Regions from separate parts of the Pseudomonas sp. FW300-N1A1 genome, predicted to be linked through region 2. Evidence: predicted binding sites of a transcription regulator. Region 2 holds the regulator's gene; the other holds the start of a gene.
What was found. Region 2 encodes FliA, which starts transcription of late flagellar genes. Its sites were predicted from a motif close to CTAAAGTTTNNNNNNNNNNNGCCGNTAA; they were not measured.
Positions count from the first base shown of each region.

Region 1: a site for FliA is predicted at 5,096-5,123, ahead of AC3WQN_RS02150 (flagellin N-terminal helical domain-containing protein). Genes of this name have one in related genera too.

Region 1 is NZ_JBYTBK010000001.1:432,356-447,290, forward strand. It holds gene flgK (flagellar hook-associated protein FlgK) at 1-1,997, shown strand, start outside; gene AC3WQN_RS02140 (flagellar hook-associated protein 3) at 2,012-3,589, shown strand; gene AC3WQN_RS02145 (ketoacyl-ACP synthase III) at 3,956-4,882, shown strand; gene AC3WQN_RS02150 (flagellin N-terminal helical domain-containing protein) at 5,204-6,916, shown strand; gene AC3WQN_RS02155 (flagellar protein FlaG) at 6,990-7,334, shown strand; gene fliD (flagellar filament capping protein FliD) at 7,417-8,781, shown strand; gene fliS (flagellar export chaperone FliS) at 8,921-9,316, shown strand; gene fliT (flagellar protein FliT) at 9,333-9,629, shown strand; gene AC3WQN_RS02175 (sigma-54 dependent transcriptional regulator) at 9,801-11,276, shown strand; gene AC3WQN_RS02180 (sensor histidine kinase) at 11,387-12,586, shown strand; gene AC3WQN_RS02185 (sigma-54-dependent transcriptional regulator) at 12,592-13,992, shown strand; gene fliE (flagellar hook-basal body complex protein FliE) at 14,124-14,453, shown strand; gene fliF (flagellar basal-body MS-ring/collar protein FliF) at 14,469-14,935, shown strand, end outside.
Region 2 is NZ_JBYTBK010000029.1:47,360-62,294, forward strand. It holds gene AC3WQN_RS18710 (chemotaxis protein CheW) at 1-395, opposite strand, end outside; gene AC3WQN_RS18715 (CheW domain-containing protein) at 481-1,353, opposite strand; gene AC3WQN_RS18720 (ParA family protein) at 1,355-2,143, opposite strand; gene motD (flagellar motor protein MotD) at 2,188-3,081, opposite strand; gene AC3WQN_RS18730 (flagellar motor protein) at 3,358-4,098, opposite strand; gene AC3WQN_RS18735 (protein-glutamate methylesterase/protein-glutamine glutaminase) at 4,098-5,225, opposite strand; gene AC3WQN_RS18740 (chemotaxis protein CheA) at 5,275-7,500, opposite strand; gene AC3WQN_RS18745 (protein phosphatase CheZ) at 7,577-8,365, opposite strand; gene AC3WQN_RS18750 (chemotaxis response regulator CheY) at 8,396-8,767, opposite strand; gene fliA (RNA polymerase sigma factor FliA) at 8,934-9,674, opposite strand; gene fleN (flagellar synthesis regulator FleN) at 9,671-10,501, opposite strand; gene flhF (flagellar biosynthesis GTPase FlhF) at 10,615-11,940, opposite strand; gene flhA (flagellar biosynthesis protein FlhA) at 11,952-14,081, opposite strand; gene AC3WQN_RS18775 (DUF3077 domain-containing protein) at 14,371-14,502, shown strand; gene AC3WQN_RS18780 (cytochrome b) at 14,741-14,935, shown strand, end outside.

The DNA of each region.
Region 1 (14,935 bases), on a different contig from region 2:
CGGCGCTGGCCACGGTCGGCAATAACATTGCCAACGCCAATGCCGCGGGATATTCGCGGCAACAGATCGTCCAGGGTAGCGCAGGCTCGCAACAGGTCGGTGGTGTGTTTATCGGTACGGGCACCACCCTGGCCGACGTGCGTCGGGCATATAACTCCTACGTTGATGCTCAGTTGCAGACCACCACTTCGCTCAATGGTGACGCCCAGGCCTATCTCGATCAGGTGGGAGCGGTCGACAAGTTGTTGTCGGATAAAAGCACCGGCGTTTCTGCCGCGCTCGGTAGCTTTTTCGCGTCGTTGCAAACCGCTGCCAGCGCTCCCGGTGACATGTCGGCGCGCCAATTGTTGCTGACTAATGCGCAGACCTTGAGCAACCGTTTCAACGCGATCTCGACCCAGCTCACTCAACAGAATGCAGGTATCAATAGCCAGTTGAGCACGTTGACCTCGATGGTCAACCAGCACACGGCCACCATTGCCTCGCTCAACAAGCAGATTTCTCAGGCAAGCACTGCCGGTAGTACACCGAACAACCTGCTGGATGCACGTAACGAAGCGGTCCGCTCGTTGAATGAGCTGGTTGGGGTCAAGGTTCAAGAGCACGACGGTGTTTACGATATATCGTTGGGCACCGGCCAGTCGCTGGTGTTGGGCAATACCTCCAACACCTTGTCGGCGGTACCGGGCAAGACCGATAAAAGCCAATTCAGCCTGCAGATCGACTACCCGCAGTCCAGCATCGATGTGACCTCGGTAATCACTGGCGGCAAAATTGGCGGTTTGGTCCGTTATCGCAACGACGTGCTGGCCCCGGCGATCAATGATCTGGGGCGCACCGCGCTGGTGGTTGCCGATGCGATCAACAAGCAAATGGGTCAGGGCCTGGATGCCAACGGCGAGTTCGGTTCTTCGTTGTTCAACAATATCAACAGCCCTCAGGCCATCAGCCAGCGCAGCCTGGCCACCACCGGCAATAGCGCAGGTTCCGGCAATCTGGACGTCACTATCGGCGACAGCAGCGCGCTGACCCCGTATGACTATCAAGTGACGTTTACCAGCAACAAGGACTACACCGTAAAACGTTCCGACGGCACCACCCTGGGGCCGTTTGACGTCACCAAAAATCCGCCTGACGTGATTGATGGCTTCACCCTTAAGCTCAATGGTGGCGGTTTGAGTGCCGGCGACAGCTTCAAGGTCAGCCCGACCCGCAATGGTGCCAGCGACATTGGGGTGCAGTTGAGTGATCCCAACAAGTTGGCGTTCGCCGGGCCTTTGGTGGCTGATAAAGGTAGTTCAAACACGGGCACGGGCGCATTGAGCGGCCCGAACCTGTCATCAATGCTGGATATCTATGGCGGAGCCGATCTTGGCCAGTTGCAAAGCCAGATCGAAGGCGCGATGCCTGTGCGGATCGCTTTCGATGAAGCCAAGGACGGAACGCAGACCTACCGCGTGCTGAACGAGGCGGGCGCCGAAATCGGCAAGGGCAGTATTGTTCCGGGCCAGGACAACAAGGTCACGATCAATGTGCCAGTGCTGGATGCCGCGGGCAATCCGGTCAATAACCCCGATGGCACGGCCAAAACCATTGGGTTCGACACGACGATCAGCGGCTCGCCGGGCAAGGGCGACAGTTTCGATATCAAGTTCAACAAAGACGGCAAGGCGGACAACCGTAATGCCAACGAACTGCTGGCCCTGCAGACCAAGGCGACCGTGGGGGTCAGTGGCGGTAGTGCCGGCGTCAGCATGGGTGAATCCTACAGTCAGTTAGTGTCCGCTGTCGGTGGCAAGGCCAGTCAGGCCAGTGTCGATGGCACGGCCAACAGCGCCGCGCTGGCCTATGCAAAGGCCAGTCGCGGTTCGGTTTCCCAGGTCAACCTGGATGAAGAGGCCAGTGATCTGCTCAAGTTTCAGCAGTACTACACCGCGTCGTCGCAGATCATCAAGGTCGCGCAAGACACATTCTCGACACTGATCAACAGTCTTTAAGGAAGTCATTGACGATGCGTATCTCTACGGCCCAGTTCTTTGAGACCAGTACGTCCAAGTACCAGAACAACTTCTCTTCGGTGGTCAAGACCCAGGGGCAGATCGACTCCGGTGTGCGCATTCAGACGGCGGCGGATGATCCGGTCGGAGCGGCCCGTTTGCTGCAGTTACAGCAGCAAAAAGACATGTTGCTTCAGTATGCCGGCAACATGAACAGCATCAAGTCTTCGCTGACCAATCAGGAAAGCGTGCTCGACAGCATCAACACCGCCTTGCAAAAGGTCAGCGAGTTGGCGTTGCAGTCGGGGGGAGGCGTTATCAGCGACGCTGATCGCAAGTCTATCGCCGACGAGCTGGGCAATATCGAAGAGCAAGTGTTCAGCCTGCTGAACAGCAAGGATGAGTCGGGTAATTACATGTTTTCCGGCTCCAGGACTGACATTCCTCCCTACGTTCGCAACAACGACGGCACCTACACCTATCAAGGTGACGATACGCAGCTCAATCTGAAGGTCTCGGACACCCTTAGCCTGGCGGCAAGTGACACGGCCAAGAGCATCATGGAGGGCGCGCTGAATACCGGTCGGACCCAGGCCACGCTGCAACCGCCATCGGTCAATGACGGCAAGGTCGCGGTCTCGGACGGTCTGATCACCTCCAATCAGGTGTACAACAAAAGCTTCACTCAGGGGCAGCCGTACACGCTGGAGTTCACCAGCAGCACCCAGTACATCCTGAAGGATGCCTCTGGCAACGATGTGACTTCTGAAGTGCCGGGCAATGGCGTATTCGACTCGACAAAGGAGGGCGCGCACAGCGTCAGCCTGCGAGGGGTGAAGTTCGACATCAACCTGAACCTCCAGGACGTCGCCCCGGTGGACCGGGATGCGGCGGTCAACGGGCACGTCTTCACCCTTGAAGCCAAGCCGGACAGCTTCAATGCCTCACGCACCCCAGGCAACTCTTCGACCGCGCAGATGACTGGCGCTAGCGTGACCGATGCCAAGGTGTACGGCGACAGCTTTCCGAGTAATGGCGCGGTGATCAAGTTCACCAGCGACACCGAGTATGAACTCTATGCCCAGCCGCTGACCGCCAATAGCAAGGCCATCGGCCAGGGTAGCCTGAATGCCGCCGGCGATTCCCTGACCGCAGCCGGGGTGAAATTCGACTTCAATGGCACGGTCAAGTCGGGTGATCAGTTTGTCATCGGCGCCAACAATCATCAGACCCAAAGTGCGCTGGATACCATCAGCCAGTTGCGTCAGGCGCTGGCAACGCCAAGCGATGGCGACCTGGTTGCCCAGCAAAAGCAGAAGAATGCGATCAACTCGGCCATTGGCAACCTGCAGAACGCCAGTGCGGGCATCGATAACGCCAGGGGGTCGATCGGTGCGCGCTTGAAGGCAATCGATATCCAGGCGAACGAAAATATCAGCATGGGCCTGGCCAACGACTCGACCACCGCCGCCATCGCAAACACGGATATGGCCGGCGCCTCCATTGAGCTGGCATTCCAGAAAGCCATGCTCGAAGCCTCGCAGCTGGCCTTCGTGAAAATCTCTCAACTGAGCCTGTTCAACAAGCTCTGATCCCCGCCTGAATGCCGGCCCGTCACTGAGCTCAGTGACGGGCCGGTCATGCTTGATCCTCTGTTTTTCCTGCCATCAGCCCGTTCATATTGCATGCGTTTGCGTGGGTATCCGCTTGCCCGGCCGATTTTGTGTTGTTGGCTGTTTTGTCCAAAGCGCACAAAATAGAGTGACCTATGAGTCATAAAGGGCATCTTCACTGTATCGTGTGAAAAGAGTGGGACGGGTGCCCGGTGTTCGCTGGGTTGATTTTCATGGTTTTGGCACCCGTGTCTGGCGCGTTTTTGTGCGCTAAACCCCTTTGTTATCAGTGCCTCTCGATCCTGCGAGCGGTGATCTCCAGTTATTCTGTTTTGGGAAGCCACAATGATTGGCATAAAAAGCATCGCCAGTTACGTGCCAGTGAGCGGGCTTGATAACTACGCTCAGGGCGCGAAATTCGCCAAGGATGAAGAGTTCATTTTGGGCAAGATTGGCTCGGCATTCCTGCCGCGCATGGATGCCGGCCAGGAAACCTCCGATCTGTGCGTCGAGGCTGCCAATGCGTTGTTCGCAAACAACCCGCAGCTCGACCGTCAAGCCATCGATGTGTTGATCGTTGTCACGCAGAACGGCGACGAAGAGGGCTTGCCTCATACGTCCGCGATCGTCCAGGACAAACTGGGCCTGTCGACCCGTGTTGCGGCGTTTGATATCTCGCTGGGCTGCTCCGGTTACGTGTACGGCCTCTATGCAATCAAGGGCTTCATGGAAGCGACAGGGTTGAAAAACGGCCTGCTGGTGACCGCTGATCCGTATTCGAAGATCGTCGACCCGGAAGATCGCAACACCACCATGTTGTTCGGCGACGCCGCCACGGCAACCTGGATGGGCGAAGACGCCACCTGGCAGCTGGGCAAGGCCAAGTTCGGCACTGACGGTTCCGGCGCGCCGCACCTGAAGGTCAGCGACGGCGTGTTCTTCATGAACGGCCGGCAGGTGTTCAACTTCGCCTTGCTCAAGGTGCCGGCGCACTTGCGCGAACTGCTGGATGACTCTGGCCTCAATTCCGAAGACATCGATGCCTTCTGCATTCACCAGGGCAGCGCCGCCATTGTCGATGCCGTGGCGCGGCGTTTCGAAGGCGAGCCGGAAAAGTTCATCAAGGACATGGTCGAGACCGGTAACACGGTGTCTTCGAGCATTCCGTTGCTTCTGGAAAAGCACATGCTCGATTCCAGCTGGAAGCGTGTGGCGATCAGTGGTTTTGGTGTGGGCCTGTCCTGGGGGTCGGCCATCATCCACCGCCCTTGATGCGCTAGCGTCGACACAAAAAAACGCCCATGGCCGACAGGTCCTGGGCGTTTTTTGTTGCCCTCGATCTGGCCGGCGCGAGGCATGCCCGCGAGGGTGATCCCAGGGTCGAAGTTGCCGGCCGGCCTGGCTCCGGCAGGCCGGCTACACGCAGGCTAAAGCCTTGAAGGGCAAGGAGGTGGCACGGTGCTAGTAAAAAATTTGAAAAAAGCCCTCAAGCAACCTGCTTCCACGACGATAACTATTACGAAGGTTCTCTAGGCCACACCCGGCGGTTGCCAGGGCCGGAAGCCGCAGTATCCAACCAACGAGGAATTCGTCATGGCTTTGTCAGTAAATACCAACATTACTTCCCTGGGTGTCCAGAAGAACCTGAACAAGGCTTCCGATGCGCTGAGCACCTCGATGAACCGCCTGTCTTCCGGCCTGAAAATCAACAGCGCCAAAGACGACGCAGCTGGCATGCAGATCGCCAACCGTCTGGGTAACCAGGTCAAAGGCTTGAACGTTGCCATCGCCAACGCCAACAACGGTGTTTCGATCGCGCAGACCGCTGAAGGCGCGATGCAAGAATCCACCAACCTGCTGCAACGTCTGCGTGAGCTGGCCCTGCAGTCTGCGAACGGTGATAAAAGCGACGCTGACCGTGTTTCCCTGCAGCAAGAGTTCACCGCTAAAGTCGGCGAGCTGACCCGTATTTCCAACACCACCACGTTTGGTGGTCGTAACCTGCTGGACGGTTCGTTCAACAACGTTGGCTTCCAGATCGGCGCCAACGCTAACGAAACCATCTCGTTCGGCATGACCGACATCAGCGCCACTGGCCTGAAGGGTGACTTCAGCGAAGCTAGCGTTAACAGCACTGCGCTGACTGGCCTGGCGGCTACTGCTACCGGTTCGGTATTGGGTGACAAGGCTTCTAAAACAGGTACTGCAGCGACAGCTGTTGTTGCTGGCGACGCGTTCACTATCAACGGCGTAACGATCAATATGACCGTTGCTGGCGGTGCTGGCGCAGGTGGTACTGCTGCGGTAGCAGACATCAATGCTAAAACAGCTCAGACCGGTGTTACCGCTAGCACAGATGCTGCTGGTGTGGTGACCCTGTCGTCGAAGAGCGATATCACTCTTGGTCTCGCTGGCGGTACTGCTACTGACGGTTTGGCCAAGCTTGGTTTGGGCGCTCCTGGTACTACTACAGCAGTCCCTACTACTGCAACTAGTGCCATGGGCCTTGTCGGTGCCATCACTGTCAACGGCACTGCTGTGACTTGGGCTGATACCGACACCGTTACGGATGTACTGGGTGACATCGCAGCGGCGGCCGGTACTGGCGCTACAGCAACCTTCACTGACGGTCGTGTAAAAGTGACCTCCGGTGGCGGTGAAGACATCAAACTGGCCAACACTTCCAGCGGTTCGCTGTCGCAGTTGGGCCTGTCGGCTGGTACTTCCCAGGCCAAGCTGACTGCGGATACCTCCGTCGACGTGAACGGCGTTGAAGTCAAGTTCAAGAAGGGCGATACCACTGACGCGATCGTTGCCTCGATCAACAGCGCCAGCACCGGCGTAAACGCCAGCAAAAACGCTGACGGCACCCTGAATCTGTTCGCTGACAAAGACATCACCGTCAAGGACGGCAGTGCAGGTACCGGTCTGGCCGCGTTGGGTCTGACCACTGTTGCCGCTGCCGGTACCAAGGCTGCAGTGACCATGGAAACCACCGTTTCCGACCTGAACATCCTGTCCGCAGCAACCTCGCAGCAAGCCGTCCAGGCCCTGGACGGTGCCTTGCAGCAGATCGACAGCCAGCGTTCGCAGCTGGGTGCGGTGCAAAACCGTTTCGCCAGCACCGTGGCCAACCTGCAGAGCATTTCGCAGAACTCCACTGCCGCCAAAGGCCGTGTAGAAGACGCTGACTTCGCTTCCGAAGCGGCTGAGCTGACCAAGCAACAAACCCTGCAACAGGCATCCACCGCGATCCTGTCCCAGGCCAACCAACTGCCATCCGCTGTTCTGAAGCTGCTTCAGTAATATCGGTCGCGGTTAACTAACGGAAGGGCGCGTATACGTGCCCTTTCGTTTTTTTCAGTTTTGAGGTGATGACATGGACATGAGCATCAAGCTGAACCCGGCTTACCCCGCTGGCACCACCCAGGCCAGTGGCACCTCTGCTGCCCAGGCAACGCCTGCGGTAGAGGCTGACCCGGCTTCCAGCGAGGAGCTGCAACGCGCGGCGCTGGAAAAAGCCGTCACCGATATTCGTGAGTTTGTGCAGGCTACCCAACGTAACCTGAACTTTTCCATCGACGACTCTACCGGCAGGGTAGTGGTCAAGGTGATCGCCACCGACAGTGGCGAAGTGATTCGACAGATTCCCTCGGAGACCGCGCTGAAGCTGGCGCAGAACCTGAGCGATGCCAGCAGCCTGTTGTTCCAGACCCAGGTTTGAGCTGGCACGAAATGTGTTTCTGGTTGCTGCCTAGGTGTTTGTGCGCCAATAAAGCGGCAGCCACAGGACAAGGAGAAGAGTAATGGCGAGTTCAACGATTTCCGGCCCGGGTTCGGGTTACGACACCCAAGCCATCGTCAAGGCATTGGTGGGGGCTGAAAAGGCGCCCAAGCAAGCCCAGATCACCGATCAGCAAAAAGACACGACCATCAAGTTGTCGGCTGTCGGCTCGGTGAAAAGTGCGTTGGAAACTTACCGGACGGCAATCGCCAAGTTGAACAACGTGGCCGCGTTCAACGGCCTGGCCGCTACCTCGTCCGAAGAAAAAAACGTCAAGGTCACCCTGGGCGATGGCGCCTCCAGTGGCAAGTACGTGGTGGTCGTCAACGAGTTGGCGACGTCCTCGAAAGTCACCAGTAAGGTGTTCGAGGGTGGGGCGTCGGGCTCGGCCAATGCCAGCGACGAAGCCCAGACCTTGACCATTACCCAGTCGGGTAAAAGTTATGACGTATTGGTGCCAGGCGGTGCGACCCTGCAGGAAGTTCGTGAGTCGATCAATACCCAGCTCTCGGCCCAGGGCATCAGCGCCAACGTCTTGACCGATGCCAATGGCGGGCGTTTGGTGATTGGCTCGAACACCACGGGCGTTGATACCGATATCACCCTTAGCGGTGACTCGGACCTGGTCCAGGGCTATGACAAGGGCGCGCCGGCGCAGAATGCCAAGTACAGCATCGACGGCATCGCAATGGAGTCCACCAGCAACAAGGTCACGTCCGCCATCAGCGGTGTGACCCTGGACCTGATCGCCAAGGACAAGGACAAGCCGATCACCATCAACGTGGCGAGCAACACCGACACGCTGAAGACCTCGGTCCAGTCCTTCGTCTCGGCCTACAACGCGTTGCTGACCAGCATCAACACCCAGACCAAGGTCACCGCTACCGGCGATGCCTCGACCACCACCGCAGGCGCCTTGACCGGCGACGCATCAATGCGTCAACTGGTCAACAGTCTGCGCAGCGAGCTGGTCAATAGCTCGGGTTCGAGCGCCATGAGCAGCCTGGCGCAGATGGGCATTACCACTGACCAGAAAACCGGCCTGCTGAGCCTGGATGACAAGGCGTGGGACAAGGCAGTGGTCAAGGGCGCGGGTGATATTGCCAAGATGTTTACCGGCGATACCGGCCTGGTGGCCCGCATGACCAAGGCGACTGACTCCTACGTGGGCAGCACCGGGTCGCTGGCGAGCCGGGTGACGGACCTCAACACCAAGTTGACCGACCTCACCACCCAGCAGGCAGAGCTGGATCGGCGCATGGAGAGCTTGCAGAAATCCTTGAGCGCCAAGTACACGGCCATGGACACCATGATCGCCCAGCTCAACGCCAGCAGCTCCAGCATCATGACCACCCTCAACTCGCTGAACAATCCGAAGTCGAACTGATTGCCGGGGCGCTCCAGCGCCCCGTAACGGTTGGCGCGATGTTCCGGGCTTGCGGGCCCGGATTAAAGTTTTTTTGGTGGCAGTCGAGAAACTGGTTAGAACAAACCTGTTCGCCTGTGGCCTGTAACGAGGTAGCAACATGAACCCTATGAAAGCCCTTCGTGCGTACCAGAAGGTCAATTCCCACGCGCAGATATCCGAGGCCAGTCCTCATCGCCTGATCCAGATGCTGTTCGAGGGTGGCCTCGATCGCCTGGCCCAGGCCAAGGGGGCAATGGCCCGCGGAGATATCGCGCAAAAGTGCCTGCTCATCAGCAAGGCCATCGACATCATCACCGGCCTGCGCCAGGGCCTGGATGAAGAGAAGGCCGAAGACCCGGCTTCGATTCAGCAACTGGACAGCCTGTATGAGTACATGAACTCCCAGCTGCTCAAGGCCAACGTAAACAGCGATCCGGAAATCATCGACGAAGTCGTCCGCCTTCTGACTACCCTGAAAAGTGGCTGGGACGAAATTGCACCAGTAGGCCTCTAGGCCTGAGGAAAACGTCATGAGCCCTGCACTGCAACGGATTGAACAAACCCGTGAGGCGCTGATTGGTGCGCTGGCGGAGCGCAATTGGGAAACCATCAGCGAGTTGGACGTTGCCTGTCGCGCCTGTGTCGACGACGTGCTCAGTGAGGCGCCGGTAGACGAACAGGCGTTGCGCGAAAATCTGGAGAGTCTGCTGGCGGTCTACAAGCAATTGCTGGATGTGGCAATGGGGGAGCGTCAGGCAATAGTCAATGAGATGACTCAGATCAACCAAGCGCAAAATGCGACAAAGGTTTACCACCTTTTCGGTTAGTATTCAGTTAATCCGATCTTAGTGCGCCATAAATTTGACTGTGCACGGTTTTTTGACTTAACTAGTGGCTGATTCGAGTTTTCAGGCGTCTATCAGGCTTAATGTGCCGGCAGGCGTCTAGATTGCCCTCTTTGTTCGGGCATATGAGTTGACCAGGGAAGTTGCTATTGCATGTGGCGTGAAACCAAGATTCTGCTGATTGATGACGATAGCGTCCGCCGCCGCGACCTGGCGGTGATTTTAAATTTTCTCGGTGAAGAAAATTTACCCTGTGGGAGCCATGATTGGCAGCAGGCTGTCGGTTCGTTGTCATCCAGTCGTGAAGTCATCTGTGTCCTCATCGGGACGGTAAGTGCTCCTGGTACGTTGTCGAGTCTGTTAAAGACACTCGCTACCTGGGATGAGTTCCTTCCGGTGTTGTTAATGGGCGATAATTCTTCCGTTGACCTGCCTGATGAACAGCGCCGCCGGGTGCTTTCCACCCTGGAACTGCCGCCCAGCTACAGCAAGTTGCTCGACTCCCTGCACCGTGCCCAGGTCTATCGCGAGATGTACGACCAGGCCCGTGAGCGCGGTCGTCATCGTGAACCCAATCTTTTCCGCAGCCTTGTCGGCACCAGCCGGGCGATTCAACACGTCCGCCAGATGATGCAGCAAGTCGCCGACACCGATGCCAGCGTGCTGATCCTCGGTGAGTCCGGCACGGGCAAGGAAGTGGTGGCGCGTAACCTGCACTATCACTCCAAGCGCCGCGATGCGCCGTTCGTACCGGTCAACTGCGGGGCGATCCCGGCCGAGTTGCTGGAAAGCGAACTGTTCGGCCACGAGAAGGGCGCCTTTACCGGGGCGATCACCAGCCGTGCCGGGCGTTTTGAGCTGGCCAACGGCGGCACCCTGTTCCTCGACGAAATCGGCGACATGCCGTTGCCGATGCAGGTCAAGCTGCTGCGGGTGTTGCAGGAGCGTACCTTCGAGCGCGTGGGTAGCAACAAGACCCAGAGCGTCGATGTGCGAATCATTGCCGCGACCCACAAGAACCTCGAAAGCATGATAGAGGTCGGCAGCTTCCGCGAAGACCTGTATTACCGCCTGAATGTGTTCCCTATCGAAATGGCGCCCCTGCGCGAGCGTGTCGAGGACATCCCGTTGCTGATGAACGAGTTGATCTCGCGCATGGAGCACGAGAAGCGCGGTTCCATTCGTTTCAACTCGGCGGCGATCATGTCGCTGTGCCGTCACGGCTGGCCGGGCAACGTCCGCGAACTGGCCAACCTGGTGGAGCGCATGGCGATCATGCACCCGTACGGGGTGATCGGCGTGGTCGAGTTGCCGAAGAAGTTTCGCTACGTCGATGATGAAGACGAGCAAATGGTCGACAACCTGCGCAGCGATCTGGAAGAGCGGGTGGCCATCAACGGGCATACCCCGGACTTCACGGCCACAGCCCTGTTGCCGCCCGAAGGCCTGGACCTGAAGGATTACCTGGGTGGCCTGGAGCAAGGGCTGATCCAGCAGGCGCTGGACGATGCCAACGGGATCGTCGCGCGCGCGGCCGAGCGTCTGCGCATTCGCCGCACCACCCTGGTGGAAAAGATGCGCAAGTACGGCATGAGCCGTCGTGACGGAGAAGAACAGGCGGAGGATTGACGCCTGTTTTTCAACCCATTGAATAAAGGGCAGTTTTTTTTAGGCACGGGTATTGCTACATCCCTCGCAACGTTCCGTTTAACTGACGGTCAGCCAAGCGAGAGAGCACGATGCCCCACGCCGCCCAGATGTCTCCAGCCCCCGACACGCCCTCCGTAGAGCAGGCAAGCCGGCCAGGCCTTGAGCAGGCGTTCGCGCTGTTCAATCAGGTGTCGAGCCAACTCACCGACTCCTACAGCATGCTGCAAGCCCGGGTCACTGAGCTCAAGGGCGAACTGGCGGTGGTCAGTGCCCAGCGCATGCAGGAGCTGGCCGAAAAAGAACGCTTGGCCAACCGCCTGCAAAACCTCCTTGATCTGTTGCCCGGCGGCGTCATCGTCATCGACGCCCAGGGTATCGTGCGCGAAGCCAATCCGGCCGCCGAGGAATTGCTCGGGCTGCCCCTCGAAGGCGAGTTGTGGCGCCAGGTGATTGCGCGCAGTTTCGCCCCCCGTGACGACGACGGTCATGAAGTCTCCTTGAAGGATGGCCGGCGCCTGTCGATCGCCACCCGTTCCCTGGATGCCGAGCCGGGCCAGTTGGTGCTGCTCAACGACCTGACCGAAACCCGCCACCTGCAAGGCCAGCTGGCGCGTCATGAGCGCTTGTCATCCCTGGGGCGCATGGTCGCCTCGCTGGCCCATCAAATCCGCACGCCACTGTCTGCCGCCTTGCTCTATGCCAGCCATCTGGCCGAGCAGGCGTTGCCGGTGGCGACCCAGCAGCGCTTTGCCGGTCGCTTGAAAGAGCGCCTGCACGAGCTGGAGCATCAGGTGCGCGACATGCTGGTGTTTGCCCGTGGCGAGTTGCCGCTGACGGATCGCGTGACCCCCAAGGCGTTGATGCAATCGCTGCAGGCGGCGGCCCAGACTCATGTCCAGGGCTTGCCGATCCGTTGGCAGTGCGACACCCATGCCGGTGAGTTGCTGTGCAATCGCGACACACTGGTCGGCGCACTGCTGAACCTGCTTGAAAACGCCATCCAGGCCAGCGCTGGCGATGTGCGCTTGAAGGTGCATGCCTATCGCCGTGGCAATACCCTGCGGCTGTGCGTCAGTGACAACGGCGAAGGGATCGATGCCGCAGTGCTTGAGCGCTTGGGCGAGCCGTTTTTTACCACCAAGGCCACCGGCACTGGCTTGGGACTGACCGTGGTCAAGGCTGTGGCGCGGGCTCATCAGGGACAATTGCAGCTGCGCTCGCGGCCGGGTCGCGGCACCTGTGCGCGGGTCGACCTGCCGTTGTTTTCCAGCGCTCAAGGACTGGAGTGAGGTCAATGGCAATCAAGGTTCTGCTGGTCGAGGATGACCGCGCGCTGCGCGAAGCACTGGCCGATACGCTGCTGCTGGCCGGTCACGACTATAGCGCCGTGGGCTCGGCCGAAGAGGCGCTGAGCGTGGCGGCCGAAGAGTCCTTCAACCTGGTGATCAGTGACGTCAACATGCCGGGCATGGACGGCCACCAGTTGCTGGGTGCACTGCGGGTTCGTTACCCGCACCTGCCGGTGCTGCTGATGACCGCCCATGGCGCCGTGGAGCGGGCGGTGGATGCGATGCGTCAGGGCGCCGCGGATTATCTGGTCAAACCGTTCGAGCCCAAGGCGTTGCTCGACCTGGTGGCGCGCCATGCCCTGGGCAGCCTGGGCGGTGCAGAGGACGAAGGACCGGTGGCGTTCGAGCCGGCCAGCGCACAGTTGCTGGCGCTGGCGGTGCGGGTGGCGCGCAGTGATTCGACAGTGTTGATCTCGGGCGAGTCCGGCACCGGCAAGGAAGTGCTGGCGCGTTACATTCATCAGCACTCGCGACGCGGCCAGCAGCCGTTCATTGCGATCAACTGTGCGGCGATCCCGGACAACATGCTCGAGGCGACGCTGTTCGGGCATGAGAAAGGTGCGTTCACCGGGGCGATTGCCGCTCAGGTCGGCAAGTTCGAGCAGGCCGACGGCGGGACCCTGCTGCTCGACGAAATTTCCGAGATGCCCCTGGGCTTGCAGGCCAAGCTGCTGCGCGTGTTGCAGGAGCGCGAGGTTGAGCGCGTGGGTGCGCGCAAGCCGATTGCCCTGGACATTCGTGTGGTGGCGACCACCAACCGCGACCTGGCGGCGGAAGTGGCGGCGGGGCGTTTTCGTGAGGACCTCTATTATCGCTTGTCGGTCTTCCCACTGGCCTGGCGCCCGCTGCGCGAGCGCACTGCCGACATTCTGCCGCTGGCCGAGCGCCTGCTGGCCCGGCACGTCAGTAAAATGAAGCATGCCGCCGCCAGGCTTTCGCCTGAGGCGCAGGCGTGCCTGATCGGTTATCCCTGGCCGGGCAATGTGCGCGAGCTGGACAACGCCATTCAGCGAGCGCTGATCTTGCAGCAGGGCGGGTTGATCCAACCGCAGGACTTTTGCCTGTCCGGGCCGGTGGCCTGTGCGCCATTACCGGTCCTGGCGCCTGCTCACGTGACGTCGCGGGCGCAGGAGGTCGAGACACCCCAGGCAGAGTCGGCCGGTGTCCTGGGCGACGACCTGCGGCGTCATGAGTTCCAGATGATCATCGATACCCTGCGCAGCGAGCGCGGGCGGCGCAAGGAAGCCGCCGAGCGCCTGGGCATCAGCCCGCGGACCCTGCGCTACAAGCTGGCGCAGATGCGTGATGCCGGGATGGACGTCGAGGCGTGTTTGTTCGCAACCTGAACCCTTTGTCAAAAAAAGCCCGGGGAGGGCTTTTGTCGAGCGTCGCCATGGAGCTGGCACCCTTGTTGCTAACACCACTCTATCCGCCGAGTGAGTGTCAAAAAATTGCGGGTCGTCAGAGAGAGTAGTCCATGAGTCAAGGAATTGAATTCAACCGGTTGATGCTGGACATGCGGGCCATGCAAATGGACGCCATGGCTCAGTCCAAGGCTGGCGTCGCCGTGCCGGAACTGGCTGGCAGCAGCTTCGCCGACATGCTCGGCCAGGCCGTCAACAAGGTCAACGAAACCCAGCAGGCATCGACCCAGTTGTCCACCGCGTTCGAGATCGGCAAGAGCGGTGTCGACCTGACCGATGTGATGATCGCCAAGGAAAAAGCCGGCGTCTCCTTTCAGGCACTGACCCAGGTGCGTAACAAGTTGGTTCAGGCATACCAAGACATCATGCAGATGCCGGTTTAAGGACGAGATTGAGTCATGGCAGAAGCAGTCGCCGATAACGTTCCGGCCAAGGTCACGCCCACCGACGGCAAACCGCCGCTCTTCGGGTTGTCCTTCCTGGAAAACCTCTCCGAGATGACCATGCTGCGTCAGGTCGGCCTGTTGGTCGGCCTGGCCGCCAGCGTGGCGATTGGCTTTGCCGTGGTGCTGTGGTCGCAGCAACCCGAATATCGGCCGCTGTACGGCAGCCTGGCCGGGATGGATGCCAAGCAGGTCATGGAAACCCTGGCCACCGCTGACATTCCTTACACCGTTGAACCCAATTCCGGCGCCTTGCTGGTCAAGGCCGATGATCTGTCGCGAGCGCGGCTCAAACTTGCCGCCGCGGGTGTCACTCCCACCGACGGCAACATCGGCTTCGAGATTCTCGACAAGGACCAGGGCCTGGGCACCAGCCAGTTCATGGAGGCGACCCGTTATCGTCGCGGCCTTGAAGGCGAACT
Region 2 (14,935 bases):
CCCTGGATGAACTTGGCCGACTCTTCGTTGCCGACATTCGGCGCGGTCTCGATTTCCGACTGACGCAGGTAAACCACTTCAGCCACGCTGTCGACCATGATCCCGACCACTTGCTTGTCGGCCTCGATGATCACGATCCGGGTGTTGTCGCTGACTTCCACAGTCCCCAGGCCAAAGCGCTGGCGAGTGTCGATCACCGTGACCACGTTGCCGCGCAGGTTGATGATCCCCAGCACGTAACTTGGCGCACCCGGAACCGGAGCGATCTCGGTGTAACGCAGGACTTCCTGAACGCGCATCACGTTGATGCCGTAGGTTTCATTGTCCAGCTTGAAGGTTACCCATTGCAGGATCGGATCTTCGGAACCCTTTGCAGACGACGCCTTATCATTCATACCCTGACCCCTCGAAAAACCGCCCATGGCGGTGTGTGTTCTGCCTGGCCGCACGGTGCATGCGACCCGCTGTCTGTTATGTCGGTCAATTGACCGGTTTCAAATTGCCCATGTGCCTGGCGCCACCACTGGCGATCAACTCCGCCAGTTCCGAGACGTCCAGCAACGCACACATGTGTTCGATCACGGTGCCTGCCAACCAGGGTCGTTGACCACGGTGGCTGCGCCATTTGATTTCGTTCGGATCCAGGCGCAACGAGCGGCTGACCTGATGCACGGCCAGCCCCCACTCATAACCCTGAACCGAGATCACGTATTGCAGGCCCTGGCGAAAATCGTCGCGATAGCGATCGGGCATGACCCAGCGCGCGGTATCCAGCACCTTCAGGTTGCCGGCCTGGCTCGGCAAGATCCCGAGGAACCACTCCGGCTGCCCGAACAACGGTGTCAGCTCGTGCCCGGCCAGCGGATAGATCGACCCCAGGCACACCAGCGGCACGGCCAGGGTCAAACCGGCGACGTCGAACAGCAGGCATTCGAACGGCTCCGCGGCCCAGCTCGGCCGGCCATCGCCCTCGAGCGGAGGTGGTGTCTGGCTGGGCGGCAAGTGCACTTCAGCCACGGGCTCAACCAGCAGCGGCGATAACGGAGCAACCAAAACCACGGGCGCCAGAATCGGTGCAGGGGCTTCCAGCACCGACACCACGACAGGTTCACTGGCCATCGCCGGGGTGAGCGGCTCGGCCACCACCACGGTGGCCTGCGCGTCACGCGCCTGCTCTTCGAGCACCGCGGCCTGGAACTCGTCCAGCGCGCCTTCAGCCTCGATCACCTCGAGGACTTCAATGACCTGGACCACTTCGGGTGCCAGCTCTTCGGTCGCCTCTTGCAGCAATCCATCCAGATAGGACTGCAATGCCAGTTGCGGGCGAGACGCGATCTGTACCGGCCGATTCATCTCAAGCCACCTGCGCGACAAGTTGCTGGGCCAGCAAGTGCTTGAGCAACGAACGATAGGCCAGCACGCCACGGCTCTTGCCGTCGAACTGCGAAGGTGTCAGCCCCGCCCGGCTGGCGTCGCGCAGCCGGGTATCGACCGGGATATAGCCTTGCCAGATGTCATCCGGGTACAGGTCGCGCAACACCCTCAAGGTGCCGAGCGAAGCCTGGGTGCGACGGTCGAACAGGGTCGGCACGATGGTGAACGGCAACGCCTGCTTGCGTGAGCGGTTGATCATTGCCAGGGTATTGACCATGCGCTCCAGCCCTTTGACCGCCAGGTGCTCGGTCTGAACCGGGATCACCAGTTGCTGGCTGGCCGCCAAGGCGTTGACCATCAGCACACCGAGCAACGGCGGGCTGTCGATCAGTGCGTAATCGAAGTCCTGCCACAGCTGCGCCAGACTCTTGGCGATGACCAGGCCCAGGCCACTCTGCCCCGGCGACTGGCGCTCAAGGGTGGCCAGCGCGGTGCTCGAGGGCAACAGGGAAATGTGCTCGTCGCTGGTCGGCAACAGCAACTGCCCGGGCAGCCCCTGGGGCACGCTGCCCTTGTGCAAGAACAGGTCGTAGCTGCTGTGCTCCAGGCTATCGGGGTCGTAGCCGAAGTAGCTGGTCATGGAGCCGTGGGGGTCCAGGTCGACCACGACCACGCGCTTGCCCGCCTCGGCCAGTAATCCGGCTAAAGCGATGGAGGACGTGGTTTTACCAACACCACCCTTTTGATTGGCAACTGCCCAGACTCTCATTCAGTTCGTTCCTCCCGGTCGTACAGGGGCAACCGAGAAATAGCTCAACGTGTTAAGCCGGGTGACGGAGAATTGACGGCACTCGCGTTGCCCGGCGACTTGACAGGCGTCGGTGCAGTTTGTGTGCCAGCACGCTTCAAGGCGGCGTCCGGTTGCGCATGGGCGGCTCCGGTGGCGGTCAGGCTGCGCCGCACATCGAGATTGCGCGACACCACCAGCACCACCCGACGGTTGCGTGCGCGGCCTTCGGCGGTGGCGTTGTTGGCCACCGGCTGAAACTCACCGTAACCCACCGAGGCCAGCCGCCCGGGGTTGACCCCCTGCATGGCCAGCATGCGCACGATGCTCGCCGAACGGGCCGACGACAGCTCCCAGTTGGTCGGGTACTGCGCGGTGCGGATCGGTTGATCGTCGGTGAACCCTTCAACGTGAATCGGGTTGTCGAACGGCTTCAGAATCGCCGCGACCTTGTCGATGATGCTGAACGCGATATCGCTGGGCATGGCGTCGCCGCTGCCGAACAGCAAGCTGGAATTCAGTTCGATCTCAACCCACAACTCGTTACCGCGCACGGTCATCTGGTTGGAACTGATCAAGTCGCCAAACGCCGCGCTGATGTCGTCGGCAATGCTCTTGAGCGGGTCGTTGCTTGATTGGGCGAGCCCTGCGTCGATCTGCTCGGCGTCCTTGACCAGCGGCTGGGCCGGGGTCACGGTGCGCGGACGCTCGTCACCAATGGGGATCGGCTTGAGGGCGCGATCCGAATCGGTGAACACGCCGATCAAGGCTTCGGAGATGACCTTGTACTTGCCTTCGTTGATCGAAGAGATGGAATACATCACCACGAAAAAGGCGAACAGCAACGTAATGAAGTCAGCGTAGGAAACCAGCCAGCGCTCATGGTTGACATGCTCTTCAGTGTGGCGACGACGTGCCATGATCAGGGTGTGCTCACAGTAAATGACGAAGCGCGTTGGCGCTGTGATTGTGCCAGGCAAGGCGCGGGGCGCCGAGAATGGTCGCTCCCTTCTCAAACCACGCAACGCAGCCTGGCGCAATCACAGCGCCAACCCGGAGGGCAGCGCCCTGCGAGCCGCAATACGTCGTTATTCGTCGTTCATTTGAAGCAACCAAACTTCTCTCCTTACGCCAAGTCTTGCGGCTCGCAGGGCGCTGCGCGCTCGTCATTTACTGTGAGCACACCCTGCAATCCCCTAGTCCATGAAGCCCTGAAGCTTCAACTCAATGGAACGAGGGTTTTCACCTTCGGCGATCGACAGCAGGCCTTCGAGCAACATTTCCCGGTACCGGGACTGGCGCAAGGCAATCGCCTTGAGCTTGGCGGCAATCGGCAGCAGCACCAGGTTGGCACTGGCCACCCCGTAGATGGTCGCAACGAACGCCACGGCAATGCCGCTGCCCAGTTGCGACGGATCGGCCAGGTTGCCCATGACATGAATCAGGCCCATCACCGCACCAATGATGCCGATGGTCGGCGCATAGCCGCCCATGCTTTCAAACACCTTGGCGGCTTCGATATCGCGGCTTTCCTGGGTATAGAAATCCACCTCCAGGATGCTGCGGATCGCTTCCGGCTCGACGCCATCGACCAGCAATTGCAGGCCCTTGCGCGAATAACTGTCCGGTTCGGTATCCGCCACGCCTTCCAGGCCGAGCAGGCCCTCCTTGCGCGCGGTGAGGCTCCAGTTGACGACACGGTCGATGCCGCCGGCCAGATCGATACGGGGCGGGAACAGGATCCACGCGAGGATCTGCATGGCCCGTTTGAAGGCACTCATCGGCGACTGCAACAGCGCCGCGCCAATGGTCCCGCCCAGCACAATCAAGGCCGCCGGGCCGTTGGCCAAGGCCCCCAGGTGCCCGCCTTCCAGGTAGTTGCCGCCGATGATGGCGACAAACGCCATGATGATCCCGATGAGGCTTAACACATCCATCAGAGGCACGCCTCGACCAGGTGCTTGCCGATCGCGTCCAGGTCGTAGATCGCGTCCGCCAGGTTGGCTTTGACGATCGCCATCGGCATGCCGTAGATCACGCAGCTGGCTTCATCCTGGGCCCAGATCGAGCTGCCGCCCTGCTTGAGCAAGCGCGCACCTTCGCGACCGTCGGCGCCCATGCCGGTGAGCACCACCGCCAGAACTTTGTCGCCGTAGGACTTGGCCGCCGAACCGAAGGTGATATCCACGCACGGTTTGTAGTTCAAACGCTCATCGCCCGGGAGGATTTTCACCGCGCCACGGCCATCGACCATCATTTGCTTGCCGCCCGGTGCGAGCAGGGCCAGCCCCGGACGCAAGATGTCACCGTCCTCGGCTTCCTTGACGCTGATCCGGCACAGCTTGTCCAGGCGCTCGGCGAACGCCTTGGTGAAGGCCGCCGGCATGTGCTGGACCAGCACGATCGGGGCCGGGAAGTTGGCGGGCAACTGCGTCAGCACGCGCTGCAAGGCCACGGGCCCGCCGGTGGACGTACCGATGGCCACCAGCTTGTAGGATTTGCGTTTGGGGGCCGGCGACGACGGACTGGCGACCGCTGCGCGGGTCGGCACGGGCAGCGGGGCCGGGCGTACCGACGCGCTGCTGCCGTAGCTGCTGACACTGGCAGGTGCCGGGGTTGTCGGCGCGGCAACCGGTGCCGGAGCGCTGTAGGCACTCATGCGACGGTTGCTGCGTGAAATGCTGTGTACCTTCTCGCACAACAGCTGCTTGACCTTCTCGGGGTTGCGCGAGATGTCTTCGAAATTCTTCGGCAGGAAATCCACCGCGCCGGCGTCCAGCGCATCGAGGGTCACCCGGGCGCCTTCATGGGTCAGCGAGGAGAACATCAACACCGGGGTCGGACAGCGCTGCATGATGTGCCGCACTGCCGTGATGCCATCCATCATCGGCATCTCGTAGTCCATGGTGATCACGTCCGGCTTGAGGGCCAGGGCCTGGTCGATCGCCTCTTTACCGTTGGTGGCCGTCCCGACCACCTGGATATTCGGATCGGCCGAAAGAATTTCCGAGACGCGGCGGCGGAAAAAACCCGAATCATCCACCACCAGGACCTTGACTGCCATAAACACTCCATTAGACGGAGCGAGGCTCAGTCGCCCCGCCCCATCAGAATCAAATACGCCGTGCGGCGTAACGCTTGAGCATGCTCGGAACATCGAGAATCAGGGCTATGCGGCCGTCACCGGTAATGGTGGCGCCGGACATCCCCGGGGTTCCCTGGAGCATTTTGCCCAATGGCTTGATGACCACTTCTTCCTGGCCCACCAGTTGATCGACGACAAAGCCGATTCGCTGGGTGCCCACCGAAAGGATCACCACATGGCCCTCGCGCTGCTCTTCATGAGCGGCGGAACTGACCAGCCAGCGCTTGAGGTAGAACAGTGGCAACGCCTTGTCGCGCACGATCACCACTTCCTGACCGTCGACCACGTTGGTGCGCGACAGGTCGAGGTGGAAGATCTCGTTGACGTTGACCAGCGGGAAGGCGAACGCCTGGTTGCCGAGCATGACCATCAGCGTGGGCATGATCGCCAGGGTCAGCGGGACCTTGATGACGATCTTCGAGCCCTGGCCCTTGGTCGAGTAAATGTTGATCGAACCGTTGAGCTGGGAAATCTTGGTTTTCACCACGTCCATGCCCACGCCGCGCCCGGACACGTCGGAGATCTCGGTCTTGGTCGAGAACCCCGGGGCAAAAATCAGGTTGTAGCATTCGGTATCGCTCAGTCGGTCGGCGGCATCCTTGTCCATCACGCCGCGTTTTACCGCGATCGCGCGCAGGACGTTAGGGTCCATGCCTTTGCCGTCATCGGAGATCGACAGCAGGATGTGATCACCCTCCTGCTCCGCCGCCAGCACCACCTTGCCACCACGGGACTTGCCCGAGGCCTCGCGCTCTTCTGGCGACTCGATACCGTGGTCGACCGCGTTGCGCACCAAGTGGACCAACGGATCGGCCAGCGCCTCGACGAGGTTCTTGTCGAGGTCGGTTTCTTCACCGACCAGTTCCAGGTTGATCTCTTTCTTGAGCTGACGCGCCAAGTCGCGAACCAGGCGCGGGAAGCGCCCGAAGACTTTCTTGATCGGCTGCATCCGGGTCTTCATGACGGCGGTCTGCAAGTCTGCCGTCACCACGTCGAGGTTCGACACGGCCTTGGACATGGCTTCGTCGCCACTGTTGAGCCCCAGGCGAACCAGGCGGTTACGCACCAGCACCAGTTCGCCGACCATGTTCATGATTTCGTCCAGGCGCGCGGTGTCCACACGGACCGTGGTCTCGGCTTCACTGACCGGCTTCTCGGCAGGCGCTGGTGCCGCTGCACGGGCAGGTGCGGCGGCTGGCTTGGACGCTTGAACCTTGGCGGGCGCTGACTTGGCAACCGGCTGTGCCACAGGCACGGCAACCGGTGCCGCCGCAGTGGCCGTAGACGCGGCACTGCCAACGTCCTGGCTGAACTTGCCCTTGCCGTGCAACTCATCGAGCAAGGATTCGAACTCGTGATCGGAGATCAGATCGCCGCCAACCGCCACTGCGGCGGGCACGGCCGCTGCCGGAACGGAGGCAATGGCCGACTCCAGCGCTACGACGGCAAAGTTGCCCTTGCCGTGCAACTGATCGAGCAGTGCTTCGAATTCGTCATCGGTAATGTCGGTGTTCTCGGCCGCTGCGACAGGCGCAACAGGCTCGGCCGGCGCCGCGAGTGCATCGACGGCGAACTGGCCTTTGCCGTGCAACTGATCGAGCAACGACTCGAACTCGGCATCGGTAATCTCATCGTTGCCAGCAGCCGCCACGGGGGCTACTGCAGCAGGTGCCTCGGCTTGCGCCTTGACCGCGTTCAGCGAGTCGAGCAGCAGTTCGAATTCATTGTCGGTAATGTCGCCCGAATCGCTTTGCGCTTCAGGCTCGGCCAGCGCTTCAACCACCGGCGCAACTTCATCGGCCGACTGCGGCTCGGCCAAGCGCGCCAATGCCGCCAGCAGTTGCGGGGTGGCCGCCGTGATTGGCGCCCGCTCACGGACTTCGCCGAACATGCCGTTGACGGCGTCCAGCGCTTCGAGAACCACGTCCATCAGCTCTGAGTCGACGCGACGCTCACCCTTGCGCAGGATGTCGAACACGTTCTCGGCGATGTGACAGCATTCCACCAGCTCGTTGAGCTGGAGGAAGCCGGCGCCCCCTTTTACAGTGTGAAAACCGCGAAAAATTGCATTGAGCAAATCCGCATCATCCGGTCGGCTTTCCAGCTCGACCAGTTGCTCGGACAGTTGCTCTAGAATCTCGCCGGCCTCAACCAGGAAATCCTGAAGGATCTCTTCATCGGCGCCGAAGCTCATTAATGGGTGCTCCTAATGGTAAGTCCTGATATCGGTCAATGCCGGACCGGCATGCACCGTCATCACGACCTGTGACCTAAAAACCAAGGCTGGAAAGCAAATCGTCCACATCGTCCTGACCGGACATCACGTCATCACGTTTATCGGCATGAATCTGCGGACCTTCACCCTGAGCCAGATGTTTTTTCGGATCTTTTTCAGCCAGCATCGATTCGCGGTCATGTTCGATGCCCGCGAAGCGATCGACCTGACTGGCCATCAGCACGAGCTTGAGCAGATTGCTTTCGACTTCCGTGACCAGTTGCGTCACGCGCTTGATTACCTGACCGGTAAGGTCCTGGTAATCCTGGGCCAGCAGAATGTCATTGAGGTGGCCTGAGACGACCTGGGTCTGCTCGGCGCTGCGCGTCAGGAAACCGTCGACGCGCCGGGCCAGCTCGCGGAACTCTTCGGCCCCGACCTCGCGACGCATGAAGCGCCCCCAGTCCGAGCTCAAGGCCCGGGCATCGGTGCCGAGGGCATTGACCAGCGGTGTACTGCTCTCGACCAGGTCCATGGTGCGGTTGGCAGCGGCCTCGGTCAGCTTGACCACATAGGACAGGCGCTCGGTGGCATCCGTGATCTGCGACACTTCCTCGGCCTGCGGCATGTGCGGGTCGATCTGAAAATTGACGATCGCGCTATGCAGCTCACGGGTCAGCTTGCCGACTTCCTGGTACAGGCCGCGGTCACGGGTCTGGTTGAGCTCATGGATCAGTTGCACGGCGTCGCCGAACTTGCCCTTTTCAAGGCTGTCGACCAATTCGACCGCGTGTTTTTTCAGGGTCGATTCAAAATCGCCCTGTGAAATCTCTCTTTGCTCCATAGCTCCCCCGTGGCGCAGTGGCACCACCTATCAACCGATGCGTTCGAAGATTTTCTCGATCTTCTCTTTCAACGCCTGGGCCGTGAACGGCTTGACCACGTAGCCGTTGACGCCGGCCTGGGCCGCTTCGATGATCTGCTCGCGCTTGGCTTCAGCGGTCACCATCAACACCGGCAGGTGCTTGAGTTTTTCGTCGGCGCGCACGTGGCGCAGCAGATCGATGCCGGTCATGCCAGGCATGTTCCAGTCCGTTACCAGAAAGTCGATGCTGCCGCTGTTGAGCACAGGGATGGCCGTAGTGCCGTCATCTGCCTCGACCGTGTTGGTGAACCCGAGGTCACGCAACAGGTTTTTAATGATCCGCCGCATCGTTGAGAAGTCATCAACGATGAGGATTTTCATGTTCTTGTCCAATTCGACCTCCAAGCAGTCTTAAACGCGCCCAGCACCTGGACACGCCATTCAATCAATCAGGCGTAACACTCAACGACTGTCTGGAGCACAACGGATTGAAACCTGTGCGGCTGCACGCCACACCGGTCTCGTTCGCAGTGTCCCCACACTGCTGTCAACGCGCTCGCCACTCTCCCAAACGCCCCCGCAAACGGGCCGCGCACTGGCTGTGTAACTGGCTGACCCGCGATTCGCTGACCCCCAGGACCTCACCGATTTCCTTGAGATTCAACTCTTCGTCGTAGTACAGCGCCAACACCAGTCGCTCACGCTCCGGCAAATTGGCAATCGCGTCTGCCAGCGCGGCCTGGAAGCGTTCATCTTCCAGGTCACGCGACGGCTCAAGATGAGCACTCGCGCCATCCTCGTGCAGCCCTTCGTGTTCGCCGTCCTGCAACAGATCGTCGAAACTGAATAGGCGGCTGCCCAAGGTGTCATTCAAAATCCCGTAATAATCATCGAGACTCAATTGGAGTTCGGCCGCAACCTCGTGATCTTTAGCGTCACGTCCGGTTTTAGCTTCAATTGAGCGAATCGCGTCACTGACCATCCGGGTATTGCGGTGGACCGAACGTGGCGCCCAGTCCCCCTTGCGCACTTCATCGAGCATCGCGCCGCGGATACGAATCCCGGCATAGGTCTCGAAACTTGCTCCTTTGCTCGCGTCGTATTTGGTCGACACTTCAAGCAACCCGATCATCCCCGCCTGGATCAGGTCTTCCACCTGCACGCTGGCCGGCAGACGCGCCAGCAGGTGATAGGCAATACGTTTTACCAGTGGCGCGTAACGCTCGATCAGCTCGTACTGCGCGTCACGCGCCGACTTCTTGTACAGGTTGTAACCGCTGGCTGTCATAACACCGGACCCGCCGTTTGTTGCACCAGGCGCTCGACGAAAAACTCCAGATGCCCGCGCGGATTGGCGGGCAACGGCCAGGTATCGACTTTCTGCGCGATGGCCCTGAAGGCCAATGCGCACTTGGAGCGGGGGAAGGCTTCGTACACGGCGCGCTGTTTCTGCACGGCCTTGCGCACGCTTTCGTCGTAAGGCACCGCGCCGACATATTGTAAGGCGACATCCAGGAAGCGATCCGTGACCTTGGTCAACTTGGCGAACAGGTTGCGCCCTTCCTGCGGGCTCTGCGCCATGTTGGCCAGCACGCGGAAACGGTTCATGCCGTAGTCGCGATTAAGCAGTTTGATCAGTGCGTAGGCATCGGTGATGGAGGTCGGCTCGTCGCACACCACCAACAGCACTTCCTGGGCGGCGCGCACAAAGCTGACCACCGATTCGCCGATACCGGCAGCGGTGTCGATCACCAGCACATCGAGGTTGTCACCGATGTCGCTGAACGCCTGGATCAGGCCGGCGTGTTGGGCCGGGCTCAGGTGCACCATGCTCTGAGTGCCCGAGGCGGCCGGCACGATACGAATGCCGCCCGGCCCCTGCAGCAACACATCACGCAGTTCGCAGCGGCCCTCGATCACGTCGGCCAGCGTGCGCTTGGGGGTGAGCCCCAGCAACACGTCGACGTTCGCCAACCCGAGGTCGGCGTCCAGCAACATGACTCGCCTGCCGAGCTCTGCCAGAGCCAGGGACAAGTTCACTGACACGTTAGTCTTACCGACGCCACCCTTGCCGCCGGTCACCGCAATCACCTGTACGGGATGCATGCTGCCCATGTGCTTTCTATACCTTGTCGTCTTAGACGCGGGCTACATGACTGGCTGCGCGTTCAATACTGAACAATGCATGGCAGGCCATCGATGTAGATACAAATCTAGTCATTGTTACCTCAGCCAACCCGCTTGGTCGGACTGTGGTAGATATCAGCGAACATATCAGCCATGGCTTCTTCGCTGGGTTCTTCCTGCATCTGCACACTCACGGCGCGACTGACCAACTGATGGCGGCGCGGCAAATGCAGATCATCCGGGATCCGCGGCCCATCGGTCAGATAGGCCACCGGTAATTCGTGACTGATCGCCAGGCTCAACACTTCGCCCAGGCTCGCCGTTTCATCCAGTTTAGTCAGGATGCAGCCCGCCAGCCCACAACGCTTGTAGCTGTGGTACGCGGCGGTCAGCACCTGCTTCTGGCTGGTGGTGGCCAGGACCAGGTAATTCTTCGACTTGATCCCGCGACCGGCCAGGCTTTCCAGTTGCATGCGCAACGCCGGATCACTGGCTTGCAGGCCGGCGGTGTCGATCAGCACCACACGCTTGCGCAACAGTGGATCCAGGGCCTGAGCCAAGGACTGTCCCGGGTCGACATGGGTGACCGAGACATTGAGGATCCGTCCCAGGGTCTTGAGTTGCTCCTGGGCGCCAATGCGGTAGCTGTCCATGCTCACCAGCGCAATGTTCTGCGCGCCGTACTTGAGCACGTAACGCGCGGCCAGCTTGGCCAGGGTGGTGGTCTTGCCCATGCCGGCAGGGCCGACCATGGCAATCACACCGCCCTCTTCCAGCGGCTCGATCTCGGGGGTCACGATCATCCTCGCCAGATGCGCCAACAGCATGCGCCAGGCTTGACGAGGCTCTTCAATGTCCGTGGTCAACGCCAGCAGGTCGCGCGACAGCGGGCCGGACAGGCCGATGCGCTGCAGACGACGCCACAGGTTGGCCTGTTGCGGGCGGCTGCCTTGCAGTTGATTCCAGGCCAGCGAACCCAATTGCACTTCCAGCAGCTCGCGCAAGCCATTGAGTTCCGAGCGCATCGAATCATAGGCCCGCACGTCGACAGTGGCCGCTGCCACTGGTGCTGGCGCAGGGCGTGGCGGTTCGGACAGCGTGGGCTCGATCAGCGGTTCGGCCGCCGTCAGTGGCAGGCCGGCAAACAACTGACGGTTGGTGCTGGTGCTTGCCTCGCCATCGCCACGCAGGCTGAGTTCGGCCTGGGCGGTGACGATCCGCGTCTGGGTCTTGCGCAGCTCGTCTTCGAGTTCCATGTTCGGCACCCGTGGTGCCAGCGCCGACAGCTTGTAATCCAGGGCAGCCATCAGCTCGACACCACCGGCGATGCGACGGTTGCCAATGATGGCGGCTTCAGCGCCCAGCTCATCACGAACCAGCTTCATGGCCTGACGCATATCGGCGGCGAAAAAACGCTTAACTTGCATAAACCACTACCTCAGCCGTTGGGCCCTACTGTCGCCACGATGGTCACTTGCTTGTTGTCAGGGATTTCCTGATACGCCAACACATGCAACCCCGGGACTGCCAGGCGGCCGAACCGCGAGAGCATCGCGCGGACCGGTCCTGCGACCAACAGAATCACCGGGTGACCTTGCATTTCCTGACGCTGCGCCGCGTCGATCAGTGAGCGCTGCAGCTTCTCGGCCATGCTTGGCTCCAGCAAGACACCCTCATCGGCGCCTTGCCCAGCCTTCTGCATACTATTGAGCAATATTTGTTCCAACCTTGGCTCCAGCGTGATCACAGGCAGCTCGGACTCAGTGCCTACAATGCTTTGCACGATAGCGCGGGACAAGCCGACACGCACCGCGGCCACCAAAGCGGCGGTATCTTGACTCTTCGCGGCGTTGTTGGCGATGGCCTCGGCGATGCTGCGAATGTCGCGCACCGGCACCTGTTCGGCCAACAGCGCTTGCAACACCTTGAGCAACTGCGACAGCGACAGCACGCCCGGCACCAGTTCCTCGGCCAGTTTCGGCGAGCTTTTGCCCAGCAACTGCATGAGTTGCTGGACCTCTTCGTGGCCGATCAGCTCGCTGGAGTGCTTGTACAGAATCTGATTGAGGTGCGTTGCCACCACCGTGCTGGCATCAACCACGGTATAACCCAACGACTGCGCCTGGGAGCGCTGGCTGACTTCGATCCACACCGCTTCCAGGCCAAAGGCCGGATCCTTGGCGGTGATGCCATTGAGCGTGCCGTAGACCTGGCCCGGGTTGATCGCCAGCTCGCGGTCCGGATAAATCTCCGCTTCGGCGAGGATCACCCCCATCAGGGTCAGGCGATACGCACTGGGCGCCAGGTCGAGGTTGTCGCGGATGTGCACGGTCGGCATCAGGAAACCCAGGTCCTGGGACAGCTTCTTGCGCACGCCCTTGATCCGCGCCAGCAACTGCCCACCCTGGTTGCGATCCACTAGGGGAATCAGGCGGTAGCCGACTTCCAGGCCGATCATGTCGATCGGGGTCACGTCGTCCCAGCCCAGTTCCTTGGTCTCCATGGCCCGCGCCGGCGACGGCAGCAGTTCCTGCTGGCGCTTGACCTCTTCCAGCGCCTGCACCTTGACGGTGTTCTGTTTCTTCCAGAACAGGTAGGCACCGCCCGCCGCCACTGCCGCCATACTGAGAAAAGCGAAATGCGGCATGCCCGGCACGATCCCCATGATCGCCATCAGCGCGGCCGATACGGCCAGGGCCTTGGGCGAGGCAAACATCTGCCGGTTGATCTGCTTGCCCATGTCTTCGGAGCCCGATGCACGGGTCACCATGATCGCCGCGGCGGTGGACAGCAGCAGTGATGGCAATTGCGCCACCAAACCGTCACCGATGGTCAGCAACGCGTACACCTTGCCCGCATCACCGAAGGTCATGCCGTGCTGGAAGATCCCCACCGCCATGCCGCCGATGAGGTTGATGAACAGAATCAGCAGGCCGGCGATGGCGTCACCGCGCACGAACTTGCTGGCACCGTCCATCGAACCGTAGAACTCGGCCTCTTGGGCGACTTCCGTGCGGCGGGCCTTGGCCTGGCCCTGATCGATCAGGCCGGCGTTGAGGTCGGCGTCGATGGCCATCTGCTTGCCGGGCATCGCGTCGAGGGTGAAGCGCGCGCTCACCTCGGAAATCCGCCCGGCGCCCTTGGTCACCACCACGAAGTTGATGATCATCAAAATCGCGAAGACCACGATACCGACCACGTAGTTACCGCCAATCACCACCTCGCCGAAGGCCTGGATCACCTTGCCGGCAGCGGCATGCCCGTCCTGGCCGTGGAGCATCACCACCCGGGTGGAGGCCACGTTCAACGCCAGGCGCAGCAGCGTCGCCACCAGCAGAATCGTCGGGAACACCGCAAAATCCAGCGGCCGCAAGGCGTACACACAGACCAGCAGTACCACGATCGACAGGGCAATGTTGAAGGTAAAGAACACGTCGAGCAGGAACGGCGGGATCGGCAACATCATCATTGCCAACATGACCAACAGCAACAGCGGCACACCCAGATTGCCTCGACTGAGGTCTGCCATGTTGCTGCGGGCATTGTTGATAAATTGAGAGCGATCCACCGGTATTCCCCGTTCCTTTGAAGCAAACTTTTGACGCCTGAAGCGGGCGCAGGGCGGCTACTGCAAGAAGCCTTCCAACTTTTGCCGCGACTGGGGAATAGGGGAGTCTTATGTCACGCAAACCTGTAGCCGCTGCCGAGCCTGCGAGGCTGCATCCGAGGATGAAGTCCTCGCACACCCCGCCCACGCGGCCCTGCAAACAAAACCGGTCTACGACTGTTGCGCTGCCGAACGCAGCCACGCGGGCTCGGCAACTGTTAAGGAGGGGGCATGCGCCGCTTGAACGCCCATGGAGTGCCACTGCGACCGATATGTCTGGGCATGGCATTACCAGCAGGAAATGAGCAAGGCGATCATTTGCGAAGAGGTGAACGCGCTGAAAGTTTCCGTAACAAAACAGCAGCAGGACTCACCAGATTGACCTCTCGGGTTAACTCTCGGTTAACGCCATCCCACGAGCATGACCGGCGATCAACAAACCCGGCAAGCAGCTTCATTTAACCCTCGGCATCCCCCAAGCGCTGAGTGAAGCCTCATTACCCGGCATTGAAACTTTGAGCGAATGAAAAAGCGCTCTTGAATATTTGATTATTTGTTCGCGCGCGGTCCTGACACCCAACCAAACATCAAATTTCATTTAACAAAAAAAGGAAAGGCCAATGCTGGAGAAGAAAAATACGGGATACACCAGTATTGCCAAGTGGCTGCATTGGAGCATGGCATTCATCTGGATGATGAGTTGGGGGCTTGGCATCTTGGCTACCCACTGGCGCGACACGCTGAACCCCAATCATGAACTCACCTTCTTGCACAAAGCACTGGCCAGCACGCTACTTTTCTTAATCGTTGTGCGA